3 regions of the Methylorubrum sp. SL192 genome follow, and region 1 is predicted to be linked to each of the others. Evidence: predicted binding sites of a transcription regulator. Region 1 holds the regulator's gene; each other region holds the start of a gene.

Region 1 (9,932 bases):
GTGTCGGTGGGACTGTCCGACAACAAGTTCCTGGCCAAGATCGCCTCGGACCTCGACAAGCCGCGCGGCTTCTCGATCATCGCGGGCGAGGATGCCGCGACCTTCCTCGCCGACAAGCCGGTCGGCATCCTGCCCGGCATCGGCGAAAGTGCACGAAACCGCCTCGCTTCCCTCAACATCCACCGCGTCGGCGACATCCCGCGGGCCGATCCGACGCGCCTCCAGGCATCCCTCGGGCGGGATGCGCTGCGTCTCATCGATCTCGCCGCCGGCCGGGACCGGCGGCCGGTGCGCCCGACGCGGGAGACCAAGAGCGTCTCGTCCGAGACGACCTTCTCGACCGATCTCACCCGGTTCGAGGATCTGCGGCCGATCCTTTGGCAGCTCTGCGAAAAGGTGTCGGCACGGCTCAAGCGGGCGGAACTCGCCGCTGGCAGCGTCACGCTGAAGCTGAAGGATGCCCGCTTTCGGCTGCGGACCCGCACCCGCGGCGGCCTGAAACCCACCCAGCTCGCCGACCGCCTCTTCCGCGAGGGCGAGCCCATGCTGCGGGCGGCCTGCGACGGCACGGCCTTCCGGCTGATCGGCATCGGCGGCGGCGATCTCTGCGGCGCGATCCATGCCGACCGCGGCGATCTCGCCGATCAGGGTATCGAGCGCGTCGCCCGCCGCGAGGCGGCGCTCGACCGGCTGCGGGAAAAGTTCGGAAGCGCCGCGATTCAGCGTGGGCTCGTCTTCACCGGCGAGCCGGAGCGGCGGCGGACCTGACGCGCGGCGACTACTTCTTGCAGGTGGGATCGGCCTTCGGGTCGGCTTTGGCGAGGTCGAGCCGCGTCAGATTCCCGTCGATGGCGAAATCCCCGTAATCGAGGTGCAGCCGCCCGCTGACGCCGTCCTCGTAGAGGTCGAAGGTGAGGGTGTAAATCGGCGTGCGCTCACCCGCTCCGGCGGTGAAGTAGCTCAGCGTCACCGGCCACCGGCGCATGCCGCCGTGGTCGCCCTCGCGCAGCGGCTTGTCGCGCTCGGTGTCGGCGGCGGGCGCCGCGTTCGGGCGGCCGATGATGGCCAGCGTGTCGTAGACCTTGCGCCCGTCATCCGAGCCGTCGAACACCTTGGCCGAGACCGTCGTCTCACCCGCCTTGGCCGCCTCGATCAGGCGGATCATGTGGTGGATCGGAAACAGGACCGCGCCCTCGGCCTGGAACTGGTCGCGCTTGGGCTCCTTGAGCTTCACCTTGAGCGCGTCGGCTGCCTCGGCCGTCCCATCGACGGCCGGGGAGGGCGCGTTGTTGAGAACGGTCGTGGTGCGGAAGCGGAAGCTCTTGCCGTCGCCGTTCTCGAAGGTGGTGCTGCGCAGATCCGAGGTGCGGTCGCCGGACTCGCCGGAATTGAGCATCGTCACCTGACGCGTCTGCATGGTGTAGCCGCGGCAGGCGTCGCCCGAGAAATCGATGACGATGCGCCCGCGCACGCCCTCGACCGCACGCGTCCCTTCGGAGCGCGCCAGCGACAGGTCGTAGACCGCGCGGTGGTTGGCCAGCCGGATCGCGGCGTCGTTCGGAACCGGTGCGGCCGGCCCCGCGGCCATCGCGCTTCCCGGCATCGCGGCAAGGAGGAAAAGGGCCGGCGCGAGGCGCAGTCGCATGCGATCTCCCAAAGTCCGCTTGAAGTGGGTTGTCCACAGGCGGCAGGCCGGCGGACGACGTCCGTCACATAGTCATCCCGTCCGCCCGGACAATCTTTTTCGATCGCGCTTCCGACGCGACCACGGACATCTCGGCGATAGGCGCAACCGCCCGGCACTCCGGCCAGCCGGCCCTCGCCCGGTCCGCATGCTCGGAAAAGATCAAGTTTACGCAACGCGTTAACGGATGGCGGAGGATTCGCTTGCTCCACCACGGAAACCGACCCGTCTCACCGTCCGACGGGTCCGATTGCCGGGGGAAACCGGACCGTGAGACGCGCGGACCCTTGCTCCGCGGCCGAGCTGTCCTGTAGTCTCCACAGCGTCGCCAACGGCATCTTTGGCGTCTGTTAACCGACATGTGCAGGGCCGGATCGCGGGCCCTGGCCATGCCTGCTGTCGCCATGCGCGCCAGCAGCGCCGCGCTGCCGGCCGGTCTCGCGTTCAAGGATGTTTCGACGTGGAGGGGACAATGACGGAAGCGGTCCCGAGCTGGACGGATGAGCGCGTCGAGCTGCTTCGTCGCCTGTGGGACGACGGCCTGAGCGCCAGCCAGATCGCCCTGCAGATCGGTGGCGTCTCGCGCAATGCCGTCATCGGCAAGGTGCATCGCCTCGGGCTCTCCGGCCGCGTCAAGTCGATGGGTGCGGCGTCGCAGGGACGTCGCCGGGAGGGCTTGGCCGCCGAGGTCGAGATGGAGGTCGTGGTCGTCGAGGAGCCGACGCTGCCGGAGCCGCCCGCGATCGTCGCGCACAGACCCGCACCGGACTTCCCGCTGCCGCAGAAGCCTGCCCCGGAGCCGGTGGCCCTCGCGGTTTCCGAGCGGGTCACCATCATGGATCTGCGCGAATCGATGTGCCGCTGGCCGATGGGCGACCCGACCTCGCCGGACTTCCGCTTCTGCGGCGGCCGCGCGATCACGGGCCTTCCGTACTGCACCCAGCACGCGCAGATCGCCTATCAGCCGGCCGCCGAGCGCAAGCGCGACCGCCGCGTCGCCGGTTTCCGCTAACGACTCTGGGAGAGGACGGCCGGGCACGCCCGAGACGACGGGCGGATGCCCGCGTGCACCGAGCAGGGACGGGCTTTGCCCGACTCGCAGGACCGCCCCTCGGGCCAAATCCGGTCGATCCGTTCGGATGGCGGATTTGGACTTGGCTCAAGCGCCGCGCGGGCTGAGCGAGACAGTTCCCCCTTCGATCAGGCGGAGACCGTATCACTCCGCTCCGGCGAACATCTCGTCGAACGAGTAGCCGGAGCCGCGCACGGTGCGGATCGGGTCGCTCTGGCGCGGGCGGTTGATCGCCTTGCGCAGGCGGCCGACATGAACATCGACCGTGCGCTCGTCGATGTAGACGTCGTGGCCCCACACACCGTCGAGCAGCTGCTCCCGGGAGAAGACCCGGCCAGGGCTCTGCATCAGGTATTCGAGCAGCTTGAACTCGGTCGGCCCGAGATGGATCTCGCGGCCCTGCCGGCGGATGCGATGGCTGACGCGGTCGAGCTCGATATCGCCGGCGACGAGCATGTCGGAAACGTGGGTGGGCTTGGCGCGGCGCAGGAGCGCTCGGACGCGAGCGAGCAACTCCGGCACGGAGAACGGCTTGACGACGTAGTCGTCGGCGCCGGTCGAGAGGCCGCGCACACGGTCGGTCTCTTCGCCCCGGGCGGTCAGCATGATGACCGGCAGGCGTTCGGTCTCACGGCGGGCACGGATGCGCCGGCACAGCTCGATCCCCGAGAGGCCCGGCACCATCCAGTCGAGGAGTACGAGGTCGGGCGTGGTCTCGTGCAGGCGAAGGTCGGCCTCGTCGCCGCGAACCGCGACATCGACTTGGAAACCCTCCGCTTCCAGATTGTAGCGCAGCAGGGTCGTCAGCGATTCCTCGTCCTCGACGATCAGGATGTGCGCACTCGTCATCGCCCGTCTTTCCATCCGTCACGCCCGGCCCTCAAGAGAGGAGCCGGGGGCGTCTCTTGATCGCCGCGCCTGCCCCGAAACCTTAGGTGCTCGGCGTAATCGTCGCGTAGTTCGAAGCGTCGTTCTTCGGCCGCTCGGCCGTCGGCGTCTCGCCGGTGACGAGGTATTCGATGGTTTCGGCGACGTTGGTGGTGTGATCGCCGATCCGCTCGACGTTCTTGGCGCAGAACAGCAGGTGCGTACAGAACGAGATGTTGCGCGGATCCTCCATCATGTAGGTCAGGAGTTCCCGGAATAGTGAATTGTAGAGCGCGTCGATGGCGCTGTCCCGCTCCCAGACCTCGCGGGCGGCGGTCACGTCGCGGCTCGCATAGGCATCGAGCACGTCCTTGAGCTGTTCCTGCACGAGGTCGCTCATGTGCTGGACGCCGAGCACGATCTTCTGCGGCTGGGCCTGATCGCTGATCGCGACGACGCGCTTGGCGATGTTCTTGGCGAGATCGCCGATCCGTTCCAGGTCGCCCGAGACGCGGATGCCGGAGATCGTCTCGCGCAGATCGATGGCCAGCGGCTGACGGCGGGCGATGAGGAGAACCGAACGCTCCTCGATCTCCCGCTGCAGCAGGTCGAGGCGCTTGTCGGCGACGATTACCGCCTGAGCGAGGGTGGTATCCCGGCGCACCAGCGCGTCGGTGGCATCCGTCATCATCTTCTCGGCCACGCCGCCCATCTCGGCGATGGAGCGGCGCAGGTTCTCGAGGTCGGTGTCGTAGGAGGAGACGATATGGTCGGCCATGTCGCGAATTTCCCGATCAGGCGGTCGGACGAGGGCGCTCTCAAGCTGCGATGGACACGGGTCCGGCGGAAGAGGGCGCGTCTCAACGAGGGCGCAAGGGGGCTGCGACTGTCGTGCAGTCGCGGCCGATCTCAGCCGAAGCGGCCGGTGATGTAGTCCTGGGTCTGCCGCTTGGCCGGGTTCATGAAGATCTTTGTGGTCGCGTCGAACTCGATCAGCTCGCCGAGATACATGAACGCCGTGAACTGCGAGATGCGCGCGGCCTGCTGCATGTTGTGGGTCACGATGACGATCGTGAACTCGGTCCGCAACTGCTCGATCAGCTCCTCGATGCGGCCGGTGGAGATCGGGTCGAGGGCCGAGGTCGGCTCGTCGAACAGGATGACCTCGGGGCGCTGTGCCACGGTACGGGCGATGCACAGGCGCTGCTGCTGGCCGCCGGAGAGGCCGGTGCCGGACTGCTTGAGCTTGTCCTTCACCTCGTCCCACAACGCCGCCTTGCGCAGGGATTCCTCCACGCGCACGTCGAGCTCGGCTTTCGGAAGCTTCTCGTAGAGGCGCAGGCCGAAGGCGACGTTGTCGTAGATCGACATCGGGAAGGGGGTCGGCTTCTGGAACACCATGCCGACGCGCGAGCGCAGTTCGTTCAGGTCGATCTTCGGGTCCAGAACGTTCTGCCCGTCGAGCAGGATCTCACCTTCCGCGCGCTGCTCCGGATAGAGGCTGTAGATGCGGTTGAAGGTGCGCAGCAGCGTCGACTTTCCGCAGCCCGAAGGCCCGATCAGCGCGGTCACCTGCCTGTCGCGGAAATCGAGGTTGATGTCCTTCAGGCCATGGAAGCTGCCATAGTAGAAGTTGAGATCCTTGCAGGCGATGCGCACCGGAGCCTTGACGTCGGCCGGGCTTCGACCTTCGAACTGGCTGCGGATCGCGGGGGAGGCGCTCATCGGATTGTCTCGCAGGTAGGAGGTCTGTCCGGGGGGCGGCCTCAGCGCGCCCGCTGGTCCTTGATCACAAGGCGGGCCACCACCGACAGGGCCAGGATGGTGACGGTGATGAGAAGGGCGCCCGCCCAGGCCAGGCTCTGCCAGTTCGGATAGGGCGACAGCGCGAACTGGTAGATCATCACCGGCAGGTTGGGCACGCCGCCGAGAAGGTTCGCGTTGAACCAGCTGTTGTTGTTGAGCGCCGTGAACAGCAGCGGCGCGGTCTCGCCGGCGATGCGGGCGAGCGCCAGAATGATGCCGGTGACGACACCCGCACTCGCCGCCCGCCAGGTGATCGCGCGGATGACGAGGGAGCGGGGCGCGCCGAGCGCGGCGCCGGCCTCGCGCATCTGGCTCGGGACGAGGCGCAGCATGTCCTCGGTGGTGCGCACGATCACGGGGGTGGCGATGATGGCCAGCGCCACCGCGCCGGCCCAGCCGGAATAGGTCCCCATCGGCCGCACCATCAGCGTGTAGACGAACAGGCCGATCAGGATCGAGGGGGCGGAGAGCAGCACGTCGTTGAGGAAGCGGATGATGTCCGCGATCTTCGAGGTGCGGCCGTATTCCGCGAGGAAGGTGCCGGCCATCAGCCCGATCGGCGTGGCGATGACGATGCCGATGAACGTCATCACGAGGCTGCCGAGGATGGCGTTGGCGATGCCGCCGCCCACGGAGCCCGGCCCCGGCGTCGGCTCCGTGAGCAGGGCGGGGGTGAAGCCCTTCACGCCCTCGACGATCAGCATCAGCAGGATCGAGCCGAGCACGACGATGCCGAGCAGCGTGGCGAAGGTGCTCGCCAGGATCAGGACGCGGTCGGCGATCCGGCGGCCGGAGCGCACACGGCTCGCCCTCCGGGGGCGTTCGGCCGTTGCGAGGGGAGTGCTGGCATCCATGGCGCGTCGTTTTCCGAGGCTGGCGGCGTTGCGGACGTTTCGGTTCAGGCGACCTTGGTGCGCCGCACCAGCAGGCGCGCGATGATCAGCACGACGAAGGTGATAATGAAGAGCAGGCAGCCGAGCGCCATCAGCGAGGAGAGCTGGAGCCCGTCGGCCTCGTTGAACTCGTTGGCGATGCGCGAGGCGATGGTCGAACCCGGATCGAAGATCGAGGCGGAGAGGCGGTTGGCGTTGCCGATCACGAAGGTGACCGCCATGGTCTCGCCGAGCGCGCGGCCGAGGCCGAGCATGATCGCGCCGATGATCGAGACCGAGGCCTGCGGCACGAGGACGTGGCGCACGACCTCCCAGGTGGTGCAGCCGATGCCGTAGGCGCTCTCGCGCAGCACGGTCGGGATCTGGTCGAGCATGTCGCGGGTGATCGAGGCGACGAACGGCACGATCATGATCGCGAGGATGATGCCGGCGGTGAGCACGCCGACGCCGGAGGGGATGCGCGCGTAGAGGATCGTGCCGACGATCGGGAGCCCCTCGACGAGGTTCGAGACCGGCACCTGCACGAAGCGGGCGAACAGCGGCGCGAACACGAACAGGCCCCACATGCCGTAGATGATGCTCGGCACCGATGCGAGCAGCTCGATGGTCATGGCGACGGGCTTGCGCGCCCAGCCGGGGCAGAGCTGCGTCAGGTAGATCGCGATGCCGAGCGAAACCGGCACGCCGATGACGAGCGCCAGCAGGGCGGCGGCGACAGTGCCGATCACGGCGGGCAGCGCGCCGAACTGCTCGGTGCCGATGTTCCAGGCGCTGGAAGTGAGGAAGCCGAAGCCGAACTCCCTGAACGCGGGCAGCGCCCCGTAGATGATCGATCCGAGGATGCCCGCGAGCACCAGCAGCACGAGCAGAGCCGAGCCGTAGGCCCCGCCCTTGAACAGGCGGTCGGCGGTCTTGCTCGGGGCGGTGCGGGGCACGCCGCTCTCGCTGGCCAGGGCGATGGACTGGGTCAAGGCGGTCATCCGCGGAAGGGCTCTTCGAATGGAGGGCGTTTAGCGCGCCGTGGCCCGTGAGGCGAGCCGGACACTCGGAGAAAGACCCTCTCCCGGGTGCGGGAGAGGGCCTGAGACGGTTGCTTACATGCCGAAGACGGGTTTGCCGTCCTTGCCCTTGATGCCCTTCCACTCCTCGTGGATCAGCCCGACGACGTTGTCCGGCAGCGGCACGTAGTCGAGTTCGGTCGCGAGCTTGTCGCCGTTCTTGTAGGCCCAGTCGAAGAACTTCAGCACGTCGCCGGCCTTGGCGGCGTCCGCGGCCTCCTTGTGGACCAGGATGAAGGTGGCGGCGGTGATCGGCCACGCTTCCTCGCCGGCCTGGTTGGTCAGCGTGATGCCGAAGCCCGGAGTCGACTTCCAGTCGGCGCTGGCGGCGGCGGCCTGGAACGCCTTGTCATCGGGCTGCGGATACTTGCCGGCCTTGTTCTGGATCAGCGTGTAGGCGAGCTTGTTCTGCTTGGCATAGGCCGACTCGACGTAGCCGATCGAGTTCGGAACCTGCTTCACGGTGGCGGTCACACCCTCGTTGCCCTTGCCGCCCTGGCCGACCGGCCAGCTCACCGTGGTGGCGGCACCGAATTCCTTCTTCCACGGCTCGGAGATCGAGGAGAGGTAGGTGGTGAAGATGTTGGTCGTGCCGGAGGCGTCCGAGCGGTAGACCGGGGTGATGTTCGCGTCGGGCAGCTTCACGCCGTCGTTGAGCTTGACGATCTTCGGATCGGACCACTTCAGGATCTTGCCGGCATAGATGTCGGCCAGGAGTTCACCGGTCAGCTTGACCTTGCCGGCCTCGATGCCCGGGACGTTGATCACCGGGACGACGCCCCCCATGACGGTCGGGAACTGGACGAGGCCGTCCTTCTCGAGCTGGGCGGGCTTCAGCGGCGCGTCGGTGGCACCGAAATCAACGGTCTTGGCCTGGATCTGCTTGATGCCACCGCCCGAGCCGATCGACTGGTAGTTCAGGCCCGTGCCGGTATCCTTGCGGTAGGCTTCGGCCCATTTCGAATAGACGGGGAAGGGGAAGGTGGCACCGGCGCCGGTGATGTCGGCGGCCAGGGCTGAGGTCGCGAGCTGGGCGGCCGCGAGGCCGACGGCCAGAGCGTAAGTGAAGGGTTTCACGAGCATCTCCGTAGGGTGTCGGGCGCATTGTCGGGGCCGGTCCTGATTTGAAACCGGTCTCGCTGCGACGCTGCTGCCATCTAGTGCACCGACGCGCCGCCTCTATGACGGCGACATGACGGTGACATGACAGCCCCTGGAAAGCTCCCGGAAAGCCCTGGGGGAAGACGAAATTTCACGGAGGATGGGACCGCGACGGGACCACTCGTCCCCCGGGAGCGTTACCGGAACAGGTGCGCGGGTCAGTTTCTCTGACAATATGTCCGCCGCAGCATCGCGGCCGATGCAACGATGGTCAGCGCCCGGAAGTTTCGTGAGGCACGCTCAGTCGTTCCACGGCAGTGATCTTCACGAGATCTCGCTCTTGAGATCCTGAGTGGGACCGGGTCTGCGCTTGAAACGTCCGAGGAGACCGTCATCGTGACGGAGCCACATTTACCCCGCGAGGAAGAGCCCCTCCTCGATCCGGCCGATCCTCAGGACGCGGCCTACCTCGCGCTCCACGCGGAGCGGGCGGCGCTTGAGGACGAGCTGACGCTGCAGCAGCAGCGTCAGCGCTTCGGCAGCGATGACCAGGAGATCGCCTCGGCACGCGCGACCGAGTCGTCTTTGCTCAAGGATCTCGATCGGGTACTGACCATGATCCGGGCCGCCGAGGTCCGGCGCCAGCAGCCGAAGGCCCGGCGCTGGCAGTAATCGTCAAGCCATGGCCTCTTGAGACGGGGAGACCCGATCCTCAGGCGCTGCGGCGGCGATCGCGCTCTTTCTGCCGGAGTTGCAGCAGCAATTCGACTTGCGCGTCGGTGATCGGCTGCGCGTCGCAGCGCTCGACATAGGCGTCACGCAGGCCCTGTCCGATCCGATCGCGACTCTCGCCATTTAGAGCGGGCATGGCGGCTTCGACGATCAATCCGCTGGGGCAGTCCGTCGCGAGATGTACCATGAATCGACCAGGCCGAATCTGAAGGAACTGTGTCGCAACCGGCAAGGGGGAGCGATGGTCACGAGGATTGCATCGAGATGGTTAATAAGAACTTACCGTTGACGACGCGGCCGGAACTTCGTCGGCAATAATTCGAGGTGCCGGACGTGAACCGTGGCGGGACAAAAGTTGTCCACGCTCCGGTCGAACGCATCGATATAAAGCCGGAATATCCGAGCGCCTCCGTGCCGTTTCGGGGAAACGCCTTCTTCCGCAACCCCCGTCATGGAGAGCAAATTTCGTGCGCTAGCGCACATGATGGGATAAAATTCTCCCGTGCCGCAGCGATTTCGCGGAAAAAAGACCGCTGTGACAATGATTTGGCGGCCTTACCGAAGTTTTCCCGGTCGTTACGGTTCGGGATGATCCGCTGCACTGGGTCCGTTTGAATCACTGTCGTTGGGCTGCCAGCCCCCCAATGCGGTACGCAGGCGACAGGCGGGTCGGTCTTCTCCTGAGAAGCCGGCCCGTCACGCGTTGACCTCAAGGCAAC
Region 2 (9,932 bases), 1.2 Mb from region 1:
GACATCGCCGCGATCTCCGAGGCGCCGAACCCGCCCGTCGAGGCCGCGGAATCCTCCGAGTCCGCGCCCGCCGAGGCCGATTCCGCCGAGGCAGAGACGGTCGAGCCGCAGCCCGTCGCCGCCAGCGCGCCCGTCTCCCAGGCCGAGATCGAGGAAGCCGACGCGGATTCCGACGAGGACGCCGAGACCGACGATTCGGACGACGAGGACTCGGAGGATGACGAGTCCGACGACGAGGATGAGGACGACGATTCCGAGGACGACGATTCGGACGACGAGGACGACGACGAGGACTCGGAGGACGGCGAGCCGCGCGTCGCGCAGGTCGGCGGCTCGGGCGATGCGCTCGCCGAGCTCCCCGAGCGTCCGCGCGCCTATCGCCGCCACTATAAGATCCAGGAGGTGATCAAGCGCCGCCAGATCATCCTCGTCCAGGTCGTCAAGGAAGAGCGCGGCACCAAGGGCGCGGCGCTCACCACCTACCTGTCGCTGGCCGGCCGCTACTCGGTGCTGATGCCGAACACCGGACGGGGCGGCGGCATCTCGCGCAAGATCACCTCGGCCGCCGACCGCAAGCGCCTCAAGGAAGTGGTCGCCGACCTCGACGTGCCGGACGGGATGGGGATCATCCTGCGCACGGCCGGCGCCTCGCGCACCAAGCCCGAGATCAAGCGCGACTTCGAGTACCTGATGCGCCTGTGGGAGAGCGTGCGCGAGCTGACGCTGTCCTCGACCGCCCCGGCGCTCGTCTACGAGGAGGGCTCGCTGATCAAGCGGGCGATCCGCGACCTCTACAACAAGGATCTCGACGAGGTTCTGGTCTCCGGCGAGGACGCCTACCGCGAGGCCAAGGACTTCATGCGGATGCTGATGCCCGGCCAGTCCAAGGTGGTGAAGCCCTACCGCGATCCAACGCCGATCTTCGCCCGCTACGGCGTCGAGCAGCAGCTCGACGCGATGTTCTCGACCCACGTCGCGCTGCGCTCCGGCGGCTACCTCGTCATCAACCCGACCGAGGCGCTGGTCTCGATCGACGTGAACTCGGGCCGCGCGACCCGTGAGCACGACATCGAGGACACCGCGCTCAAGACGAACCTCGAGGCGGCCGAAGAGGTCGCCCGGCAGGTGCGCCTGCGCGATCTCGCCGGCCTCGTCGTGATCGACTTCATCGACATGGAGGAGAAGCGCAACAACCGGGCGGTGGAGAAGCGGCTCAACGAGGCGCTCAAGAACGACCGGGCGCGCATCCAGGTCGGGCGGATCTCGCCCTTCGGCCTGCTTGAGATGAGCCGCCAGCGCATCCGCACCGGCGTGCTCGAATCTTCCTCGATCCCCTGCGCCCATTGCGGCGGCTCGGGCTTCGTGCGGGCGACCTCCTCGGTGGCGCTGCACATCCTGCGCTCGATCGAGGAGGTGCTGCTCAAGTCGGCGAGCCACAACGTCGTGCTGCGCACCCGCACCGAGACGGCGCTCTACATCCTCAACCAGAAGCGGGCGCATCTCTTCGATCTCGAGCAGCGCTTCTCGGTCACGATCACCATTTCCGCCGACGACCGGCTCGTGGCGACCTCCGCCTTCCAGCTCGAACGCGGTGAGCCGGCGGTGAAGCACGAGGGCCCGGTGACGGGCGTGCGCGCCGTGGCGATCTCGCCGGTCTACGAGGCCGAGGAGTTCGAGGACGAGGCGGCCGAGAGCCAGGAGACCGAAGAGGTCGAGACCGAGGTCGAAGCGGAGGCTGAGGGCGCGTCCGAGGAGCGCCCCGCCGCCGACGCGTCCGAGGAGGGCGGTGGCCGTCGCCGCCGTCGCCGTCGCCGTCGCGGTGGCCGCGCCTCCGGTGAGGGCGAGGCCCGCGCGCGGGACGAGGACGGGACCGACAGCGAGGACGGAGCCGAGGACGGCGCGGAGGACGGCGACGATGCGCCCGATTCCGAGCCGGAGGCCGTCGAGGCGGCTCTCGGCGCTGCGTCCGAGCCGGACGAGACCGCATCGGACGCCGACGCCAACGGCGAGGACGCCAACGGACGCCGCCGTCGCCGCGGACGCCGGGGCGGTCGCGGCCGCGGCCGGACCGAGCGCAATGGCCGTTCGGATTCCGAGCAGGATTCCGATGCCGACGAGGTGCGGGCCACGGAGGAGTCCGAGGCGCATCCCGAGGAGACCGCCTCCGATACCCTGCCGGTCGGCCCCGAGGAGCCGTTCAACGATGCCGATGTGAGCACCGTCTCGCTCGCCGCCGAGAACGGCGCCGCGGCCGAGCCGCCGCCGGTCGTCCGCGCGCCGGAGCTCGAGCCGATCCAGGTCGAGTCCTTCGCCGAGGCCGCGACCGAAGCGGCAGCGCCCAGCCCGGCCAACGCCGAGCCCGCGCCGGAGCCCGTCGCGGTGGTGCTGACGCCGCCGGACCCGAACCGTCCCAAGCGGGCCGGCTGGTGGTCGCGCACCAAGGCGGCGTTGTCGGGGGAGTGAGGCGCGGCGCGGGATCGCGGATCCCGCGCACGGCTCCTGATGCGTCCTAATGGTTGCGAAGCGGGGTCCGGCTCAGCCGGGCCCCGCTTCGCGTATTGAGGTTTGCCGGAACTCGGACGACGAGCCTGTGCCCAGCTTCGAGAAGGGCCGGATGCGGTGCTGACGGACGCCGAGGAACTGACAGGCCAAGCGGCTGCCATCCAGCATGTGTCGGTTTACAGGTTCCCCCGAAACGACGGGGAGCCACAGCGCGAATGAGACGCGCAGGCAGGTGCCGTGGCCGCCACGACGATGGTGATGACCACGGGGACAGTTCGCCGACCCTTTCGGTGTGCATCCGCCGACGCGTAAGCCGGTCACTGTCGAAGATGCGCCGTGCTGAGGGCGGCGCGAGAGGCAGGTGCCGCTTGGGAGAAGCCGAGTGGCCCGGCCGGCGAACGGTTGACCAATCCGACCCGCTACGGTTGTAGACTCTCGGGATTCTCCCGATCGAGGTGCGGGCGGTGGCACGGTTTTGCTCTTGGCTGGCCTTCTCGGCCCTCCTGCTGGCCGTCGTCTACCAGGGCGGTCGAACGACGATCCTGGCACAGGGCATCGCGGCGCTCTCCATCGTCGTGCTGTTCCTGCATGCGCTGCTGACCCTCGGCGTGATCAGGGCGGGCGCCTTCCTCGCGATCTGCCTCACGGTGACCTTCGCGATCGAGAATCTCGGCGTCGCCACCGGATTTCCCTTCGGGGCCTACGAATTCCTTGTCGCGCCCGATCTCCCGCATGTGGGCGCGATCCCGGTCATCGTCGGGCCGCTCTATTTCGGGATCGGCTATCCCGCCTGGATCATCGCCTGCCTGCTTCTGGGAACCGATGTCGGCGGTCCGGCGAACCGCCGGGAACTCGCGTTTACGCCCGTCGTCGCGGCCTTCACCCTGACGCAGTGGGACGTGGTCATGGACCCGGCCAGCGCCACGATCGGACGGGCTTGGGCCTGGTTCGAGAGCGGCGGCTATTTCGGCATCCCGCTCTCGAACTTTTTCGGCTGGTTCCTGACGACGTGGCTGTTCTTCCAGGGCTTCGCCCTGTTTGCCTATCGAGATCGAGGCCGGCGTCAGAGCATCCGGCGGAGCCCGGCCTTCCTGGCGGTGCCGGTGTTGCTCTACGCCGCCTCCGCGCTCTGCCACCTGCCGCCGCTTCTCGACCCTGACACGGCGGTCGTGGATGCCGGCGGACGCTGCTGGTCTTCTGCCGACATCCGCGAGACGGCGGCGATCATGGCCCTGTTCACTATGCTCCCGGTCGCCGTTGTCGCCTTGATGAAGCTGGCAGGGATGGCGGACCCGCTGGGCGCGGAAACGGTTCGTGCGGACCGGCCCACGCATTTTCTGGCCTCCTGAAGGGGGCGAGCCGCGAACCGCTCCGCCAGCGGCTCAGCCCAGCCAACCCTTCAGCCGCGCCACCGCCTCGGCGCATTCGGCGTTCGAGCCGGCGAAGGAGAAGCGGATGTGGTGGCTGCCCTCCTCCGGGTCGAAGTCGAGGCCCGGGGTTGCGGCGACGCCCGCCTCCTCCAGCATCCGCCGGCAGAAGGCGCTCGCGTCGTCGGTGTGCCGGGCGATGTCGGCGTAGAGATAGAAGGCCCCGTCCACCGGGTGGATGTCGCTGAAGCCGAGGGACGGCAGTGCGTCGAGGAGCAGGGCGCGGTTGGCCGCGTAGCCCTCGCGGATCGCGACGATCTCGTCGAGGGTGTCGAAGGCGGCGAGCGCCGCGATCTGCGAGAGATAGGGCGCCGAGATGTAGAGGTTCTGCGCCAGCCGCTCGATTCCGCGGACCAGCGCCTCGGGCACCACCATCCAGCCCACCCGCCAGCCGGTCATGCAGTAGAATTTCGAGAAGGAGTTGATGACCAGCGCGTTCGCATCGAATTGCAGCGCGGTTGCCGTCGGCACGCCGTAGCTGAGGCCGTGATAGATCTCGTCGGAGATGAAGGGCAGCGAGAGCGCCCGCGCCGTGGCGCAGAGTTCGGCAAGCCGGGTCGGCTCGATCACCGTGCCCGAGGGGTTGGCCGGGCTCATCACCAGCAGGCCGGAGAGGGGCTGCGCCGCATGGACCGCGCGCACCAGCGCGGGGGTCGGGGCGTAGCGGTCCTCCGCACGCAGGGTCAGCGGCTGCGGGATCAGGTCGAGGGCGCGCAGGATGCCGTCATAGGCCGGGTAGCCGGGGCGCGGCACGCCGATCCGGGCGCCCGCATCGAACAGGGCGAGGAAGGCCAGCACGAAGCCCGCCGAGGAGCCCGTCGTCACCACCACCCGCTCCGGCGAGAGGCTGACGCCGTAGGTCTCGGCGTAGTGCCGGGCGATGCGCTCGCGCAGGCGCGGAAGCCCGAGCGCTTCGGTGTAGGGGATGCGCCCGTCGGCGAGCGCTCCTTGCGCCGCCGCGATCACCGCGCGGGGCGCGGGCGCCGAGGGCTGGCCGACCTCCATGTGCACGACGCCTTCCCCGCGCCGCTCGCGGGCGCCGGCGGCGGCCATCACGTCCATCGCCAGGAAGGGCGCCACGGCCTGCGCGCGGCGCGAGAGGGCGGGATCGGGGCTCAAGGGCGAGGCTCCTCACGGGAGAGGCGGGACCCCGGTCAGGTAGACCCTGCCGGCGCCCCGCTCAACCGCGGGAGGCGTCTACCAGGTGAGCTGCGCCCGGCCGATGAAGAGGTCGGCGTCGACGGTGCGGCGGCCGAAGTTCAGCGATTCCGCCGACGGTTCGGCATGCGAGCGGATGTAGTCGAAGACGAAGCGGATGTTGGGCTCGGGATACCAGTTCGCGCCCGCGGTGAAGTCGTGCTCGACGCCGCCGCGCACCTCACGGGATTCGAGGTCGATGGCGCTGTAGCGGACCCCGAGTTCGAACAGGCCGGTGCCGCCGCGGCTGACTCGCTGACGTTCCTCGACGGTGACGCCGGTGAAGACGCCGTACTCGCTGCCATAGGTCGGCACGACCCGGTAGGGCCGGCCCTTGTCGTTGAGCACCACCGAAGCCTGGATGTAGCCGCCCTGGAACAGCAGCGGCGGGCGTCCGTCGCGGCGCTCGATATCGGTGAGGATGTACTCGCCCTGGAGCCGGAACGGACCTTGCTGCCACGCCGCCTCGACACCGACCCGGCCGATCGCCGTGGCGTCGCGGATTGTCCGGGTGTTGACGAGCGGGCGGGCGAACAGGAACGCCTCCGAGCGGCTCGACAGGCTGAGGCTGCTGTCGTCGTCGCCCAGCGTCCGATAGCTGCCGGCGAGGCCGAGATGCAGCACGTCGTTCTTGTTCTCGGAGAGCCACGGCGTGTAGGTCAAGCGGGTGGTCGAGGCGATCCCGTTGTTCTGCAGGCCGGTGTTGATGTTGCCGCCGAACACGCCCGTCACCGCGGTCCAGTTGGCGCCGTGGGTACCGATGGCGGAGCCGAAGTTGCGCGCCGGGGCGAAGGCGTCGGCCTGGGAGCGCTCGGTGAACTGGCTGACATTGTCGCTGATGAGCTGATCGAGGCTGAACGGCTCCTTGAAGTTGCCCTGGGTGATGATGACGTCCTGAAAGCCCTTGTAGGCGACGATGGCGTCGCTCACCGGCACGCGCCGCTCGTTGAAGTCGTACTGGAAGGCGAATTCGGAGTCCTTGAGGTTGTAATAGGTCTCGATCCAGGCCCGGCGGATCGCCGCCGGCTCCTCGAACACCGTGCCGAAGCCGCGCTGCTGCACATGGCCCGTGCCGAAATCCCCCTGGAGCCGGCCGCCGATGCGGAATGTGCTGCCGTCGTCGAGCCGGACCGTGATGCCCTTCTCGTCGAGGGTCACGGGCGGCTTGGCCTCGGCCTTCTTGCGGGACGTCTCGTCGGCCGCGGCGGGGCCGGCGGAGCAGGTCAGGACCGAGGCGAGGGTCGAGACCGCGGCCAGGGCGAGGCTTGGGGCGGCGGCGGAAGCAAGGCAGCGGAGGGCGCGGCGGGGCGGCATCGGAACATCCAAGGCGGGGCAGGTCATGCTTAACCTTTGATGGTTTTGATGACCCGTGTACGACGCCTGGGATGAAAAGGCGGCCCTCGACCGCCGATACCGCGCGCTCGTTGCCGGAGGCCGCGTCAGGGCACCGTCTGCACCGCCCGGCCGAAGGCCTGCACCAGCCCACCCTCGAGCTTGCCCTGCATGCTCGACAGGATCGAGAGCGCGTCGCGGCTCGCCATCGGCACCTTGTAGGGGCGCCGCTCGATCAGGGCGGCATAGATGTCGCAGATCGTCAGCAGCCGCACGGGGTCGCCGATCGCGTCGGCGCAGAGCTTGTCCGGGTAGCCCGAGCCGTCGAGCATCTCGTGATGGTGGCGCGTCACCGCGAGCGTGATCGGGTCGCAGCCGCCGGACGCCATCAGAATCTCGTGGCCGATCGGTGCGTGGGTCTGCATCACCGCCCGCTCGTCGTCGTCGAGCCGGCCGGGCTTGTTGAGCACGGCGAGCGGGATGCGCGACTTGCCCACGTCGTGCACCAGCGCGGCGCGGGTCATGAGCTGCTTGTCCGTGGCGGAGAGGCCGAGATTCTGGGCGAAGGCGGCCACGACGCCGGAGACCAGCAGGCAGTGCTGGAAGGTCACGTCGTCGTGTGCCCACACCTCGTCGAGCCAGCGCGACAGGCCGCCCTCGTGGATGGCGTCGAGCACCGGGGCGATGCCCCGCTCCACGCTCGGCAGGTCGATCGGACCGGTCTGCGCCGATTCGAACAAGCGCGTCATCAGCGTACCCGCCCGCTCGGCCTCGCGGGTCACCACGAGGTCGGCCACCGACTTCTCGGGCCAGACCTCGCGCACCAGCGAGCCCACCACCATCCGCGGCTCGGCCAGCGCCGACAGGCACAGGGTGGCCCCGAGGTTGCGCGCCTCGGTGAAGGCGGATTGCTCGTTGCCGCGGGTCAGGCAGATCAGGGGCGCGCGCGTGCGTGCGGGGCGGCTCGCCAGCAAGCGCAGGCAGCGCTTGGCTTCGGGGCGGCTCAGGGTGATGTCGGCGATCACACCGCGGAAGGGGCCGATCCGGGCCCAGGTCTCGTCGGTGCCCACGACCCGGCACTCGGCGACCGCGCGCACGGCATCCACCAGGGACTGGCTTCGATCCGGGCGGTCGCTCAGCACGACGATCACGCTGCCCTCCCCGTTCCGGCCGAATCGTTGCTTGCCTGGAAGTTGCTTGGCTGGAACTTGAGGTGCATCATTTAGCAAATCGCTAAAATCGAACGACTTTCGGTTGCGCGGCCGGACGGGGCGGTCGCCGCGAAATCGCCGCAGCCCGGGAGCAGGTAACGGCGCGAGACCCTTCAGGGGGCTCCCGTCCGGATCAGATTCGGGTCGGCGCGGCGGATGCGCCGTGCCATAGTTTCGTCGGCGGGGCCGGTGGGAACGCCGTGTCGCTGGTCCCGGCCGGGATGTCGTCCCCGACATGCATTTCGAGGTATCGATGAAGCTCTTCCGCTCCGTTTCCGTCTTCGCCCTCGCCGGCGGCCTTGCGCTCGGTGCGGCCGTCGGCGCCCGCGCGGAGGATGCCGCCCCCTTCACCGACGCCCAGCGCAAGGCGATCGAGGGGATCGTCAAGGACTACCTCGTCAAGAACCCGGACGTGCTGCAGGAGGCGATCGCCGAGGGCGAGCGCCGCGCCCAAGAGACGCAGAAGCTCGCCCAGGCCGCCGCGCTGAAGGAGTCGCGCGAGGCGCTGACGAACTCGCCCCACGGCATCGTCGCCGGCAACCCGAACGGCGACGTCACCGTGGTCGAGTTCTTCGATTACAATTGCGGCTATTGCCGCAAGGCCTTCACCGACGTGCAGACCCTGATCAAGTCCGATCCGAAGCTGCGCGTGGTGCTCAAGGACTTCCCCGTGCTCGGCGCCGAGTCGCTGGAGGCGAGCCGGATCGCGCTCGCGGCCAAGCTCCAGCTCAAGCCGGAGAAGATGTTCGACTTCCACGCCAAGCTGCTCGAGACCAAGGGCCGCATCAACGGCGAGCGGGCGATCGCGGTGGCCAAGGAATTCGGTGCCGACGTGGAACGCCTGAAGAAGGACGCGCAGGGGCCGGAGGTGAAGGCCGCCCTCACCGAGAATGTGGGCCTCGGCGACAAGCTCAGCCTCTCGGGCACCCCCGCCTTCGTGATCGGCGACGAGATCCTGCCCGGCGCGGTCGGCGTCGAGCCGATGCGCAAGACCATCAGCGACATCCGCCAGTGCGGCCACGCGAGCTGCTGAGCCGCTGCTCTCGACGGAAAGAAACAAGGGCCCGGTGCGGATCGACCGCACCGGGCTCTTCTTCGTTCAGGCCGCCGCGGCGCGGGGATCGCTTTGGAGCGGGCGCTCGCCGCGGATGCTGGTCTCGTTGCCGGCCTCGGGCCGTGCCTGGCCACCGGGATAAGGCGGATCGGGGTTCACCCATTCCGCCCGCTGGCGCGGCAGGGCGCTGGGATGCTCCTTCTGCAGGAAGCCGATCATCTTCTCGCGCACCTCGCAGCGCAGATCCCAGGTCTGCGGCGCGTTGCGGGCGCTCACCAGCATCCGCAGCTCGATCACGCCCTCCCGCGCGTCCGAGACCTGCAGGTTGACCACGTTGCCGTCCCACAGCCGGGACGCCCCGGCGATCCGCCGCAATTCCTTGCGCATCGCCTCGATCGGCGCCCGGTGATCGACGTAGAGGAACACCGAGCCGATCAGCGAAGCGCCCTCGCGGGTCCAGTTCTGGAACGGCTTCTGGATGAAGTAGGTCAGCGGCAGGACGAGGCGGCGCCAGTCCCACAGCCGCACGACGACGTAGGTCGCGTTGATCTCCTCGACCCAGCCCCACTCGTTCTCGACGATGACCGCGTCCTCGATCCGGATCGGCTGGGTGATGGCGATCTGGATGCCCGCCACGAGGTTGGAGAGCACCGGCTGCATCGCCAGCCCGAGGATCAGCCCGGCCGCGCCCGCCGAGGCGAGCAGGCTCACCCCGTATTGCCGCACCGGCTCGAAGGTCATCAGCGCGATGGCGATGGTGACGATGGCCACCAGCGTCAGCGCCGCTCGCTCGAGGATGCGCATCTGGGTGAAGTGCTTGCGGGCGAGCAGGTTGTCTTCCGCATCGAGCTTGAACCGGCGCAGGTAGATCACGGTGGCGATGTGGATCGCGGTGGCGCAGGTCCAGCCCGCGAGCGTCACGAAGGCGACGAGCAGCACCTGATTGAGGACGAGCCGGATCTGCCAAGTGAGCGGCGCGGTGGAGACCGCGAGCGTCAGGCTCATGACCAGCAGCGCGAGCCGGCTCGGACCGCGGGTGCGTGACACCAGCGAGCGCCAGAACAGGCTCTTCCCGCTCACCGCCCTCTGCGCGAAGCGATAGGCCACCCCGTGCAGGGGCAGCACCAGCGCGCAGCAGCCGGCCACCAGGATCGGGCTCGCCACCCACCAGGGCCATTGGACGATCCAACCGATCAGCTCGTCGAAGAA
Region 3 (9,932 bases), 3.5 Mb from region 1:
GGGGAATGCGGCCGAGCGGCCGTCCGAGCCGGAGGCGCCGCGCAAGGGGGGCAACGGCGCCAACGCCATCGTCGGGGTGCCGGAAGTGATCGACACGGCGACATTGCGGGTCGGCGGCAAGGTCGTGCGCCTGTTCGGCGTCGAGTGGGTCCGTGGCGGCCAGTCCGACGAACTGAGCAAATATCTTCGCAAGCGCTCGGTGACCTGCCAGCCTGCGCCCGGCAGCAGCGCGCATATCTGCACCGTCGAGGGCCGTGACCTCTCCGAGGTGGTGCTGTTCAACGGCGGCGGCCGCGCCTCGTCGGAGGCGACGCCGGATCTCGCGGCGGCCGAGGACCACGCCCGCACCGAGCGGCTCGGCGTCTGGAAGCGGTGAGGCGTCGGGGTCGGGCTATCCCGGCTTCTTCAGAGCAGGGGCTGGCGCGCGGCCGCATCCTCGCGGGCACAGAGTGCGGGATCGGGCTTCGCCCCCTCCCCGCTCAGCGCGCGTTTGAGGTCGGTTCGGGCGCGCTCCAGATCGGTGCGGAAGCCGGGATCGGCGAGCAGCACGGCGACCAGCGCCGAGGCGCCGGTGCGGGCAGCCTCGATATCGCTGAGCCAGTGAACCCCGCACACGACCCGGCTCTCGCCGTAGAGCCGGCTTCGCACCAGAAACTGCGTCGCCTTCTCCGGCATCAGGTTCGCCATGATCAGCCCGTAGGCCCATCCCTGGCTGGCATGACCGGAGGGATAGCTGAAGCTGTCGGCGAGTTCGGCCGTGCGGGCGACGCAGATCGGCAAATCGTTGCCGACGAAGGGGCGCAGGCGACGGTAGCGCCGCTTGGCCACGCGGGTGGCGCGGGCGATGTCGATCCGGGCCCGGTCGAGGAGCCGCATCAGGTCCGGCACGTTCGCCTGATCGATGCGCTGGCCGAGGACGCAGGCATAATCCTCGAGAAGCGCGGCACCGCCATCGGCGACGTCGTTGGTGGCGAGGGCCCAGCGCGGGCTGCCCTGGAAGGCGCGGGTCGCGTTGTAGACCGCCCGGTCCGCCGCCTCCGCCGCCGAGTGGCCCGCGGGGGGCGGCGGCAGGATCGCCACGAGGTTCGGCGTCGCCTCCTCGCTGAGATAGGCCTTCGGGGCCGCGGCCGCGAGCTTGTCCTTCTCCAGCGAGGGGGCGGAGGTCGCCGGGCCGGCCGGTGCCGTCGGCTCGGCCTTGACGGGGGCGATTTGGAGCGGCTGGGCAGCCAGGATCAGCGTCAGCAGGGCGGCCAAGCGCACCGGCGCACGGGTCGGGCGGGTCATTGGGGAAGGAGCTTTCAGGCGCCGGGGCTGAACGGATCGTGGCGGAGGCCAGGAGTGGGCGTCAGTTTCGGACTGATGCTTCCAGCCTGTCTAGGAGGGACGTGCGACGGATGCGTCACAGTCCCAATCCGCTGTCAGACCGGTCCGCTTTTTCAAGGCCTGTTTTCAGGGCGCCCGGATCGCGGTGGCGACGTCGCGGAAAAACTCCTCGTGGGCACTCAGCGCCCCCGGTACGGTAAGAGCCGAGACGCGGCCCGTGCCGATCAAGGCGTCCATCTCGGCGCCCGAGCGGCGGGGCGCCTTCTCCGGGCGCAGCACCCGCACGGGCGGCAGGCCGTCGCCGAACGAAGCCAGGAATTCCTCGCGCGACGAGGCCGGATCGAGGCCGCCCGTCACGAAGGCCGCCGTGCCGAACCGGCCGCGGCTCTGGCGGGTGATACGGTGCTTGGCCGCGATCACGGCCGGCGTGACATGCGCCGGTTCGGCATAGACGTGGGCGCGCATCATCCGCCCGATGATCGGCGGGCTGATGTTGATCCGGTAGAGCGCCTCGCCGAGGAGCGGCATCTCGACCGCGCGGCGGATCCGGCCGAACCACGCGGCGCGCTCCGGCCCCATGGCGGTCGGCAATGGCCCGCGCCAGGTCGGCGCCACGAGCACGAGCCTCGCGAAGGCACCGGGATGGCGGCGCGCGGCTGCGACGAGGTAGGGCGCGGCATGGCCCGCGGCGACGCCGAGCGCGTAGGGGCCGGGTGCGGCCGCCAGCAGCGCGTCGAGGAAGGCGTGCAGGTTGGCCGGATTCAGCGGCAACCGCGCCCGCGGATGCGCGCCGAAGCCCGGCCAGTCTGGCACGAGGCAGCGATAGGTCGCGCTGAGTTCGCGGGCGAGCGGCAGCATCTCCTCGCGCGCCGAGATCGAGGAGAGGGCGGGCAGGAGCAGCGCGTCGGCACACTCCCCGATCACGGCACAGGGCGTCGCCACCCGATGCCCCGCGACGGTGAGGTCGAGGGTCCGGGTGGCGACCGATGCGGCGGCAGACGCCATCAGGTCCGCAGCAGCTCGTTGATGCCGGTCTTGGCGCGGGTGCCAGCATCGACGCGCTTGACGATCACGGCGCAGTAGAGGCCGGGGCCGGGGGTGCCGTCGGGCAGCGGCTTGCCGGGCGTCGTGCCCGACACCACCACGGAGTAGGGCGGCACGCGGCCGTAGAAGGTCTCGCCCGTGGTGCGGTCGATGATCCGGGTCGAGGCGCCGATATAGACGCCCATCGACAGGACCGAGCCCTCGCCGATGATCACGCCCTCGGCGACCTCGGCGCGGGCGCCGACGAAGCAGTTGTCCTCGATGATGACCGGGTTGGCCTGGAGCGGCTCCAGCACGCCGGCGATGCCGGCCCCACCCGAGATGTGACAGTTCTTGCCGACCTGCGCGCAGGAGCCGATCGTCACCCAAGTATCGACCATGGTGCCCTCGCCGACATGGGCGCCGAGGTTGATGAAGCTCGGCATCAGCACCGCGCCCGGCGCGATATAGGAGCCGCGGCGCACGAAGCAGCCCGGCACGGCGCGGAAGCCGGCGGCGCGGAACTCGGCCTCGCCCCAGTTGGCGAACTTCGAGGGCACCTTGTCCCACCACGTCGAGGAGCCGGGTCCGCCCTCGATCGGCACCATGTCGTTGAGGCGGAAGGAGAGCAGCACCGCCTTCTTGAGCCACTGGTTGACCTGCCAGGAATCGCCCGCCTTCTCGGCGACGCGGGCCTGACCGGAATCGAGCAGGTTCAGCGCCTCGTCCACCGCCTCGCGCACGGCGCCGGTGGTCGCGGTCGAGATGCCGGCGCGCTCCTCCCAGGCGGCTTCGATGGTCTTTTCGAGATCGGCGTGTGACATCGGGGCTTTCCGGACTGAAGGGCATTCCGACGAAGCGGCAACCGGTTCGTCGAGAGGATGTACGTTGACACGAGGATCGAGAAACGTCGGCCGATGCGATCGGGCCGGCGTCTCGCGTTCAGCGTAAAAGGTGGTCGTGCTTACAAAAGCCGCCCGGTCCTGTCACCGTTTGCGTGGCGCGAGGCCCACAAGCCGCTCGCGCACGCCGGACAGGCCCTGCACGAGATCGAGCAGCTCCTCGGCCATGCCATCACGGATCGCCGCCGCCGCGTCGGGAAACTCGCGCAGGACGCGGCTCATCACCGAGGGCGTCACCCGCATCACTTCGGACGGCTCGACCGCGCGCGCATCCGCCGGCCGCTCGACCTGGCGGAAGAGGGCATTGCGCCCGATGACCCCGGAGCGGGCAACCGTGACCGGCTCCGCACCGGACCGCAGGGGGACGAGGGCGATGGTGCCGGACATGACGACGTAGCCGCCGTCGGACGGCTCGCCGCGGGCGAACAGCAGGTCGCCCTCCCCCAGGAGGCGGCGCTCGCCGGCAAAGCAGAGCAGGCGCAGGGCGTCGCGCCCGAACAGCTCGAACACGGGGGCCGCGGCGAGGATCGCGATGTCGTCGTCGAGCCCCAACGCCTCTCCGCCCCTTGGCCGCGATACGCTACGCCTTTTGCATCGCCTCGCTTCCGAAAGCCGGCGACCACCTTTCGGGACGATGCTTGACGGTCCGGGCGCAAGCTTAACCGATGCCGAGGCGACGCGATACGCTGCCCGGCCGCAGGCTGTGCGGGACGGTGGATACCGCTGCCGGATCGGTCCTCAGGGCAGCAGCTTGTAGCCGCCGCCTTCGGTGACGAGGATCGCGGCGACCGCCGGGTTCGGCTCGATCTTCTGGCGCAGCCGGTAGATATGCGTTTCAAGGGTGTGGGTGGTGACGTGGGCGTTGTAGCCCCAGACCTCGGCGAGCAGCGTATCGCGCCCAACCACCTCGCGGCCCGCCCGGTAGAGGTAGCGCAGAATCGCCGTCTCCTTCTCGGTGAGCTTCAGCTTGGAGCCGCGCTCGCCGACCAGCAGCTTGGCACCGGGCCGGAAGGTGTAGGGGCCGATGCGGAACACCGCATCCTCGCTCGCCTCGTGCTGGCGCAGCTGCACCCGGATGCGGGCGAGCAGCACGGCGAACTTGAACGGCTTGACCACGTAATCGTTGGCGCCCGCCTCCAGGCCCTCGACCATGTCGTCGTCGGATTCCTGTGCGGTCAGCATGATGATCGGGCCGCGATAGCCGTTGCGGCGCAGGGTCCGCACCGCCTCGCGCCCGTCCATGTCCGGCAGCGCGACATCCATCACCACGAGATCGACCGGCTCCTGCGTGACGCGGTTCAGCGCCCCGGTCGCCGTTGGCTCGCCGATGACGGAGAATTCATCGTAGGCGTCGATCTGTTCCGTCAATGCCTCACGCAGGGCGTCGTCGTCGTCACAGACGAGGAGGCAATAGGGGTTGGACATCGACGCAGCGGCTCTCAACAAGCTTTCCGGACACCTGGACGTCGCACAGAGATCACGCAGGCGGCCAAGACGATTTCATCGCGGCACGCCGATCCGAATAGGCATATGGCCCATTGGCTGGCCGCGGACGGAACCCATACGGTGCCGCCTGACGACAAACCTAGTTCGTTTTGCGCGCCGGGAAATCCAGATTGCGCGCTTATGCAGAATTTTCGCCATGTTCCACCTTTCTCTGCCGCGACATGACGTCAGGCCGAGCAAAGCTCGGAGCAAGCTGGGACAAACTGGCAATGCGCCGCGCTCAAGTTGCAAAGCAGACCGGGGCCGCGACTTCAGCTCAGGGAAGGCCGCCCGGCGCCCTCGGCCTGCTGCGGGTGCGCCCGCTGCCGGGCGACCCGACCCGCGGCACGCTGATCGCGGGCGGGGTCGTGATTCCCTGTGCCCTCGGACGTTCCGGCATCACGACGCAGAAGCGGGAAGGGGACGGGGCCTCGCCGCGCGGCATCTTTCGCCTGCGCGGCGGCTTCTATCGGCCCGACCGCTTCCCCGTCCGCCCCGTCAGCGCGCTCCCTCTACGGGCGACGCGACGGGACGACGGCTGGTGCGACGCGCCCCAGGATCGCCGCTACAACCGGCCGATCCGGCTGCCGAGCACGGCGGCGAGCGCCGAGCAGCTCTGGCGCGACGATGGACTCTACGACCTCGTGATCGACCTCGATTACAACCGCGGTCCGATCCGTCCGGGACGGGGCTCAGCGATCTTCCTGCATATCGCCCGCAGCGGCTACCGGCCGACGGAAGGCTGCGTCGCCCTGAAACCCGCCGACCTGCTGCGCCTGCTCCGCCGCCTCGGGCCGGGAACGCGGATGAAGATCGGGCGATGATCGGTCGTTAACCGGCTCATCTATGCTGCGGGCAGCCGTTCAGGCCCGCTTCGTCCGCCGGCCGAAGATGGCTGTGCCGACACGGACATGGGTGGCGCCCATCTGAATCGCCGCCGGAAAATCCGCGCTCATGCCCATCGACAGGATCGGCAGGCCGTGGCGCTCGGCGATGCGGGCCAGCAAGGCGAAATGAGGGGAGGGCGGGTCTTCGGCCGGCGGGATGCACATCAGGCCGTGGATCGCGAGATTGTGGGTCTCGCGGCACTCTGAGAGCAGGACATCGACCTGATCGGGGGAGACGCCCGCCTTCTGCGTCTCGTCGCCGGTATTGACCTGAATCAGGAGCTTGGGCGCCCGGCCGCTCCGTTCGATCTCCTTGGCGAGCGCCGCGGCGAGCGACAGCCGGTCGAGGGAATGGATCACGTCGAACAGCTCGACCGCTTCGCGCGCCTTGTTCGACTGGAGCGGGCCGACGAGGTGCAACTCGACATCCGGAAAGCGCTCTCGCAGGGCCGGCCACTTGGCCTTGGATTCCTGCACGTAGTTCTCGCCGAAGATCCGCTGGCCGGCCTCCAAAGCTGGCAGGATGCCCTCGGCCGGCACCGTCTTCGAGACCGCGACGAGGTGGACGCTGGCCGGGTCGCGCTCGTTGTCCTCGGCCGCCCGGCGGATGCTCGCGCGCACCTCCGTGAGCCCGGCGGCGACATCGGCCTCGCCGACCGGCGGCTTGGCGTCCAGGGTCTGATCCGAAATCTGATCCGGGGTCTGGCTCTCATCCATCATGGGCCCTCCTTGCGGCGGCGCAGACGCGACTTCAAGGGTCGCGGCGTGTTTCCCACCCTCGCGCCGGCGATATCTGGCCTCTCCCGATTCGAACGGAGAAGCCCCGCCGATGTTTAATACGCCCACCACCGACGCCCAGGCCCAACGCGCGCAGGCGCCGCTCCGATCGCGTGGTGGCAGTCTATCAGCAGATCTGAACCGCGCCGAGCGTTGACCCTTGACCGCACGGATATGCTAGGTGCCGGGCTTCGGGCCCCGCGACACCGTTGCGTGCGGCCCACTCCCTTTTCCGCTGATCCCGGCGCTCCCGATGACCGATTCCGCACAGCCCTCCCCGACCGCGCAGGAGCGCCACCAAGAGCGCTACAACGCCAAGGACGCCGAGCCGCGCTGGCAGCAGGCCTGGGACGCGGCCAAGCTGTTCGAGACGAAGAACGACGATCCCCGCCCGAAATACTACGTGCTGGAGATGTTCCCCTACCCGTCGGGGCGCATCCATATCGGCCACGTACGCAACTACGCGATGGGCGACGTGGTGGCGCGCTACAAGCGCGCCAAGGGCCACAACGTGCTGCACCCGATGGGCTGGGACGCCTTCGGCCTGCCGGCCGAGAACGCCGCCATGGAGCGCAAGGTCAACCCGCGGGAGTGGACCTACGCCAACATCGCCACCATGCGCGGGCAGCTCCAGAGCATGGGCCTGTCGCTGGACTGGAGCCGGGAGATCGCGACCTGCGATCCCGGCTACTACAAGCACCAGCAGCGCATGTTCCTCGACTTCCTGGGCAAGGGGCTCGTCACCCGCCGCACGGCCAAGGTGAACTGGGACCCGGTCGATCACACCGTGCTCGCCAACGAGCAGGTGATCGACGGGCGCGGCTGGCGCTCGGGCGCGCTCGTCGAGCAGCGCGAGCTGACCCAGTGGTTCTTCAAGATCACCGATTTCGCGCAGGATCTGCACGACGCCCTCGACGGGCTGGAGCGCTGGCCGGAAAAGGTCCGGCTGATGCAGCGCAACTGGATCGGCCGCTCGGAGGGGTTGGAGGTGCGCTTCGCGCTCGCCGCGCCCTTCGCCGGCACGGACGAGGTGACGGTCTACACCACCCGCCCCGATACGCTGTTCGGCGCCAAGTTCCTGGCGATCTCCGTCGATCACCCGCTCGCCCGGGCGCTGGCCGAATCCGGCCCGAAGGCCGCGGCGCTGCAAGCCTTCGCCGAGGAGTGCCGCCGCATCGGCACCGCGCAGGAGGCGATCGATACGGCGGAGAAGCTCGGGTTCGACACCGGACTCACGGTGCGCCACCCGCTCGATCCGTCCTGGGAGCTGCCGGTCTTCGTCGCGAACTTCGTGTTGATGGAGTACGGCACCGGCGCCGTGTTCGGCTGCCCGGCCCACGACCAGCGCGACCTCGACTTCGCCAACAAGTACGGGCTCGGCTTAATTGAAGTATTCCGTCCTGCAGGGGCTAATGACCCAGATGATGAGATGCTTAATGAATTTGGCGCGGCCTTCGATAAGAATCCAGTTCAGTATTTAGAATTGACCGGCGAAGATGGTGAAACTGATGAGATTTGTTTTTTCAAGATAACAAAAACAGCTTACACTGAGGGATCGTCTGGATCGTACCTCGACAGCAACGTATTTAGACGTAATATTGAAAAAATGGGCGATAAGGCCGACGAATACATCAATATCTTTAAAAACTTTGAACGCACAAAATCCACTGATTATTACTACTATAGTCATCCCATACCTGGAGCTCCTAGTTATGTTATAGGCGTAGAAACAGCGATAGAGGCTGCAAAGCGCATCTGTGTAGATAAAGGCGTTGGTCAGAGAAAGACTCGGTTCCGCCTTCGCGATTGGGGCGTGTCGCGCCAGCGCTACTGGGGTTGCCCGATCCCGATCATCCACTGCGAGGCCTGTGGCCCCGTGCCGGTGCCGGTGGAAGACCTGCCGGTGAAGCTGCCGGACGAGGTCTCGTTCGACCAGCCCGGCAATCCGCTGGAGCGAGACCAAGCGTGGCGTCACGTGCCGTGTCCGCGCTGCGGCGCGGCGGCGCGGCGCGAGACCGACACCATGGACACCTTCGTCGATTCGTCCTGGTATTACGCCCGCTTCACGGCGCCCTGGCTCGCCGACGCCCCGACCGACCGTAAGACGGTCGATCACTGGCTGGCCGTGGACCAATATATCGGCGGCGTCGAGCACGCGATCCTGCACCTGCTCTACTCGCGCTTCTTCATGCGGGCGATGCAGGCGACGGGCTGGTCCGGCGTGTCCGAGCCGTTCGCCGGCCTGTTCACGCAGGGCATGGTCGTCCACGAGACCTACAAGGATGCGGCCGGCGCCTGGACGCCGCCCGCCGAGATTCGCTTCGAGACGCAGGACGGCGCGCGCAAGGCATTTCACGTGAAAACCGGCGAGCCGATCGAGATCGGCCCGACCGAGAAGATGTCGAAGTCGAAGAAGAACGTCGTCGACCCCGACGACATCATCGCCAGCTACGGCGCTGATACCGCGCGCTGGTTCATGCTCTCCGACTCGCCGCCCGAGCGCGACGTGATCTGGACCGAAGAGGGCGTGCAGGGTGCGGCCCGCTTCGTGCAGCGCGTCTGGCGCCTCGTCCACGGCGCGACCGCCGCGAACGGGCCTGGCGGCACCGTCGATGCTCCCCTGCGCAAGGCCGCCCACAAAGCGCTCGCTGCCGTCGGCGAGGATATCGAGCGCCTGCGCTTCAACCGCTGCGTGGCCCACATCTACACCCTGGCCAATGCCCTCGACGAGGGCCTGCGCGCAGCTGCCTCGAAGGCCGCGGCGGGCGAGGCGGCCCGCATCCTCGTGCAGCTCATCGCACCGATGATGCCGCATCTCGCCGAGGAATCCTGGCGCGTGCTGGGCGGGCAGGGGCTCGTCGCGGAGACGGCTTGGCCGGTGGCCGATCAGGCGCTGCTGGTCGAGGATGAGATCACTCTTCCGGTCCAGATCAACGGCAAGAAGCGGGCGGACGTGACCGTTCCGCGCGACGCGGACGCCAAGGCCGTCGAGGCGGCGACGCTCGCCCTGGAACCGGTGCAGCGCGCCCTCGAAGGCCGGGCCCCGCGCAAGGTCATCGTCGTGCCGGGGCGGATCGTCAATCTGGTGGTCTGACCGGCCTCTCGCATAAAACAGGTCTCGCAGCTGCCGCGTCCTTCCTCCCTACAGGAGGAATCGGGCTCGGCGGCGGGATAGCCTCTACCGTCATGTCCCCACCCCTTCCCGACCGCGACGACACCATCTTCGCCCCGGCGAGCGGCTTCGGCCGGGCGGCGGTGACGGTGGTGCGCATCAGCGGGCCGGCGGCGGGGCTGGCGCTCGACCATCTGGCCGGCGGGCGCCCGGAGCCGCGCCGTCTCTCCCTGCGCCGCCTGCGTGACCCTGACTCCCGCGATATCCTCGATCAGGCTCTCGTGGCATGGCTGCCGGGGCCTGCCACCGCCACCGGCGAGGACATGGCCGAGCTGCACCTGCATGGGGGCCTCGCCGTGCGGTCCGCCGTGCTGCGGGCGCTCGCAGGCGTGCCGGGTTGCCGGCCGGCGGAAGCCGGGGCGT

The links. Region 1 encodes PhoB, which activates phosphate uptake and scavenging genes when phosphate is short. Its sites were predicted from a motif close to TGTCATNNANCTGTCAT; they were not measured.
Region 2: OVA30_RS14695 (OprO/OprP family phosphate-selective porin) is a predicted target of PhoB. The motif match lies at 6,489-6,505, and genes of this name have one in related genera.
Region 3: OVA30_RS04240 (acid phosphatase) is a predicted target of PhoB. The motif match lies at 1,388-1,404, and genes of this name have one in related genera.

Annotation. Positions count from the first base shown of each region.
Region 1 is NZ_JAPPQV010000003.1:4,190,042-4,199,973, reverse strand. It holds gene OVA30_RS20255 (DNA polymerase IV) at 1-768, shown strand, start outside; gene OVA30_RS20250 (cell envelope integrity EipB family protein) at 779-1,645, opposite strand; gene OVA30_RS20245 (GcrA family cell cycle regulator) at 2,157-2,696, shown strand; gene phoB (phosphate regulon transcriptional regulator PhoB) at 2,901-3,605, opposite strand; gene phoU (phosphate signaling complex protein PhoU) at 3,688-4,401, opposite strand; gene pstB (phosphate ABC transporter ATP-binding protein PstB) at 4,533-5,348, opposite strand; gene pstA (phosphate ABC transporter permease PstA) at 5,390-6,283, opposite strand; gene pstC (phosphate ABC transporter permease subunit PstC) at 6,328-7,302, opposite strand; gene pstS (phosphate ABC transporter substrate-binding protein PstS) at 7,417-8,457, opposite strand; gene OVA30_RS20210 (hypothetical protein) at 8,878-9,153, shown strand; gene OVA30_RS20205 (hypothetical protein) at 9,194-9,400, opposite strand.
Region 2 is NZ_JAPPQV010000003.1:2,941,673-2,951,604, reverse strand. It holds gene OVA30_RS14710 (Rne/Rng family ribonuclease) at 1-2,463, shown strand, start outside; gene OVA30_RS14705 (carotenoid biosynthesis protein) at 2,967-3,851, shown strand; gene OVA30_RS14700 (pyridoxal phosphate-dependent aminotransferase) at 3,885-5,048, opposite strand; gene OVA30_RS14695 (OprO/OprP family phosphate-selective porin) at 5,127-6,440, opposite strand; gene OVA30_RS14690 (HD-GYP domain-containing protein) at 6,566-7,609, opposite strand; gene OVA30_RS14685 (DsbA family protein) at 7,923-8,702, shown strand; gene OVA30_RS14680 (mechanosensitive ion channel family protein) at 8,769-9,932, opposite strand, start outside.
Region 3 is NZ_JAPPQV010000003.1:728,892-738,823, forward strand. It holds gene OVA30_RS04235 (thermonuclease family protein) at 1-376, shown strand, start outside; gene OVA30_RS04240 (acid phosphatase) at 406-1,284, opposite strand; gene OVA30_RS04245 (alpha/beta fold hydrolase) at 1,450-2,328, opposite strand; gene dapD (2,3,4,5-tetrahydropyridine-2,6-dicarboxylate N-succinyltransferase) at 2,328-3,170, opposite strand; gene OVA30_RS04255 (Crp/Fnr family transcriptional regulator) at 3,333-3,800, opposite strand; gene OVA30_RS04260 (response regulator transcription factor) at 3,987-4,673, opposite strand; gene OVA30_RS04265 (L,D-transpeptidase family protein) at 4,964-5,557, shown strand; gene OVA30_RS04270 (YggS family pyridoxal phosphate-dependent enzyme) at 5,597-6,340, opposite strand; gene OVA30_RS04275 (leucine--tRNA ligase) at 6,651-9,491, shown strand; gene mnmE (tRNA uridine-5-carboxymethylaminomethyl(34) synthesis GTPase MnmE) at 9,584-9,932, shown strand, end outside.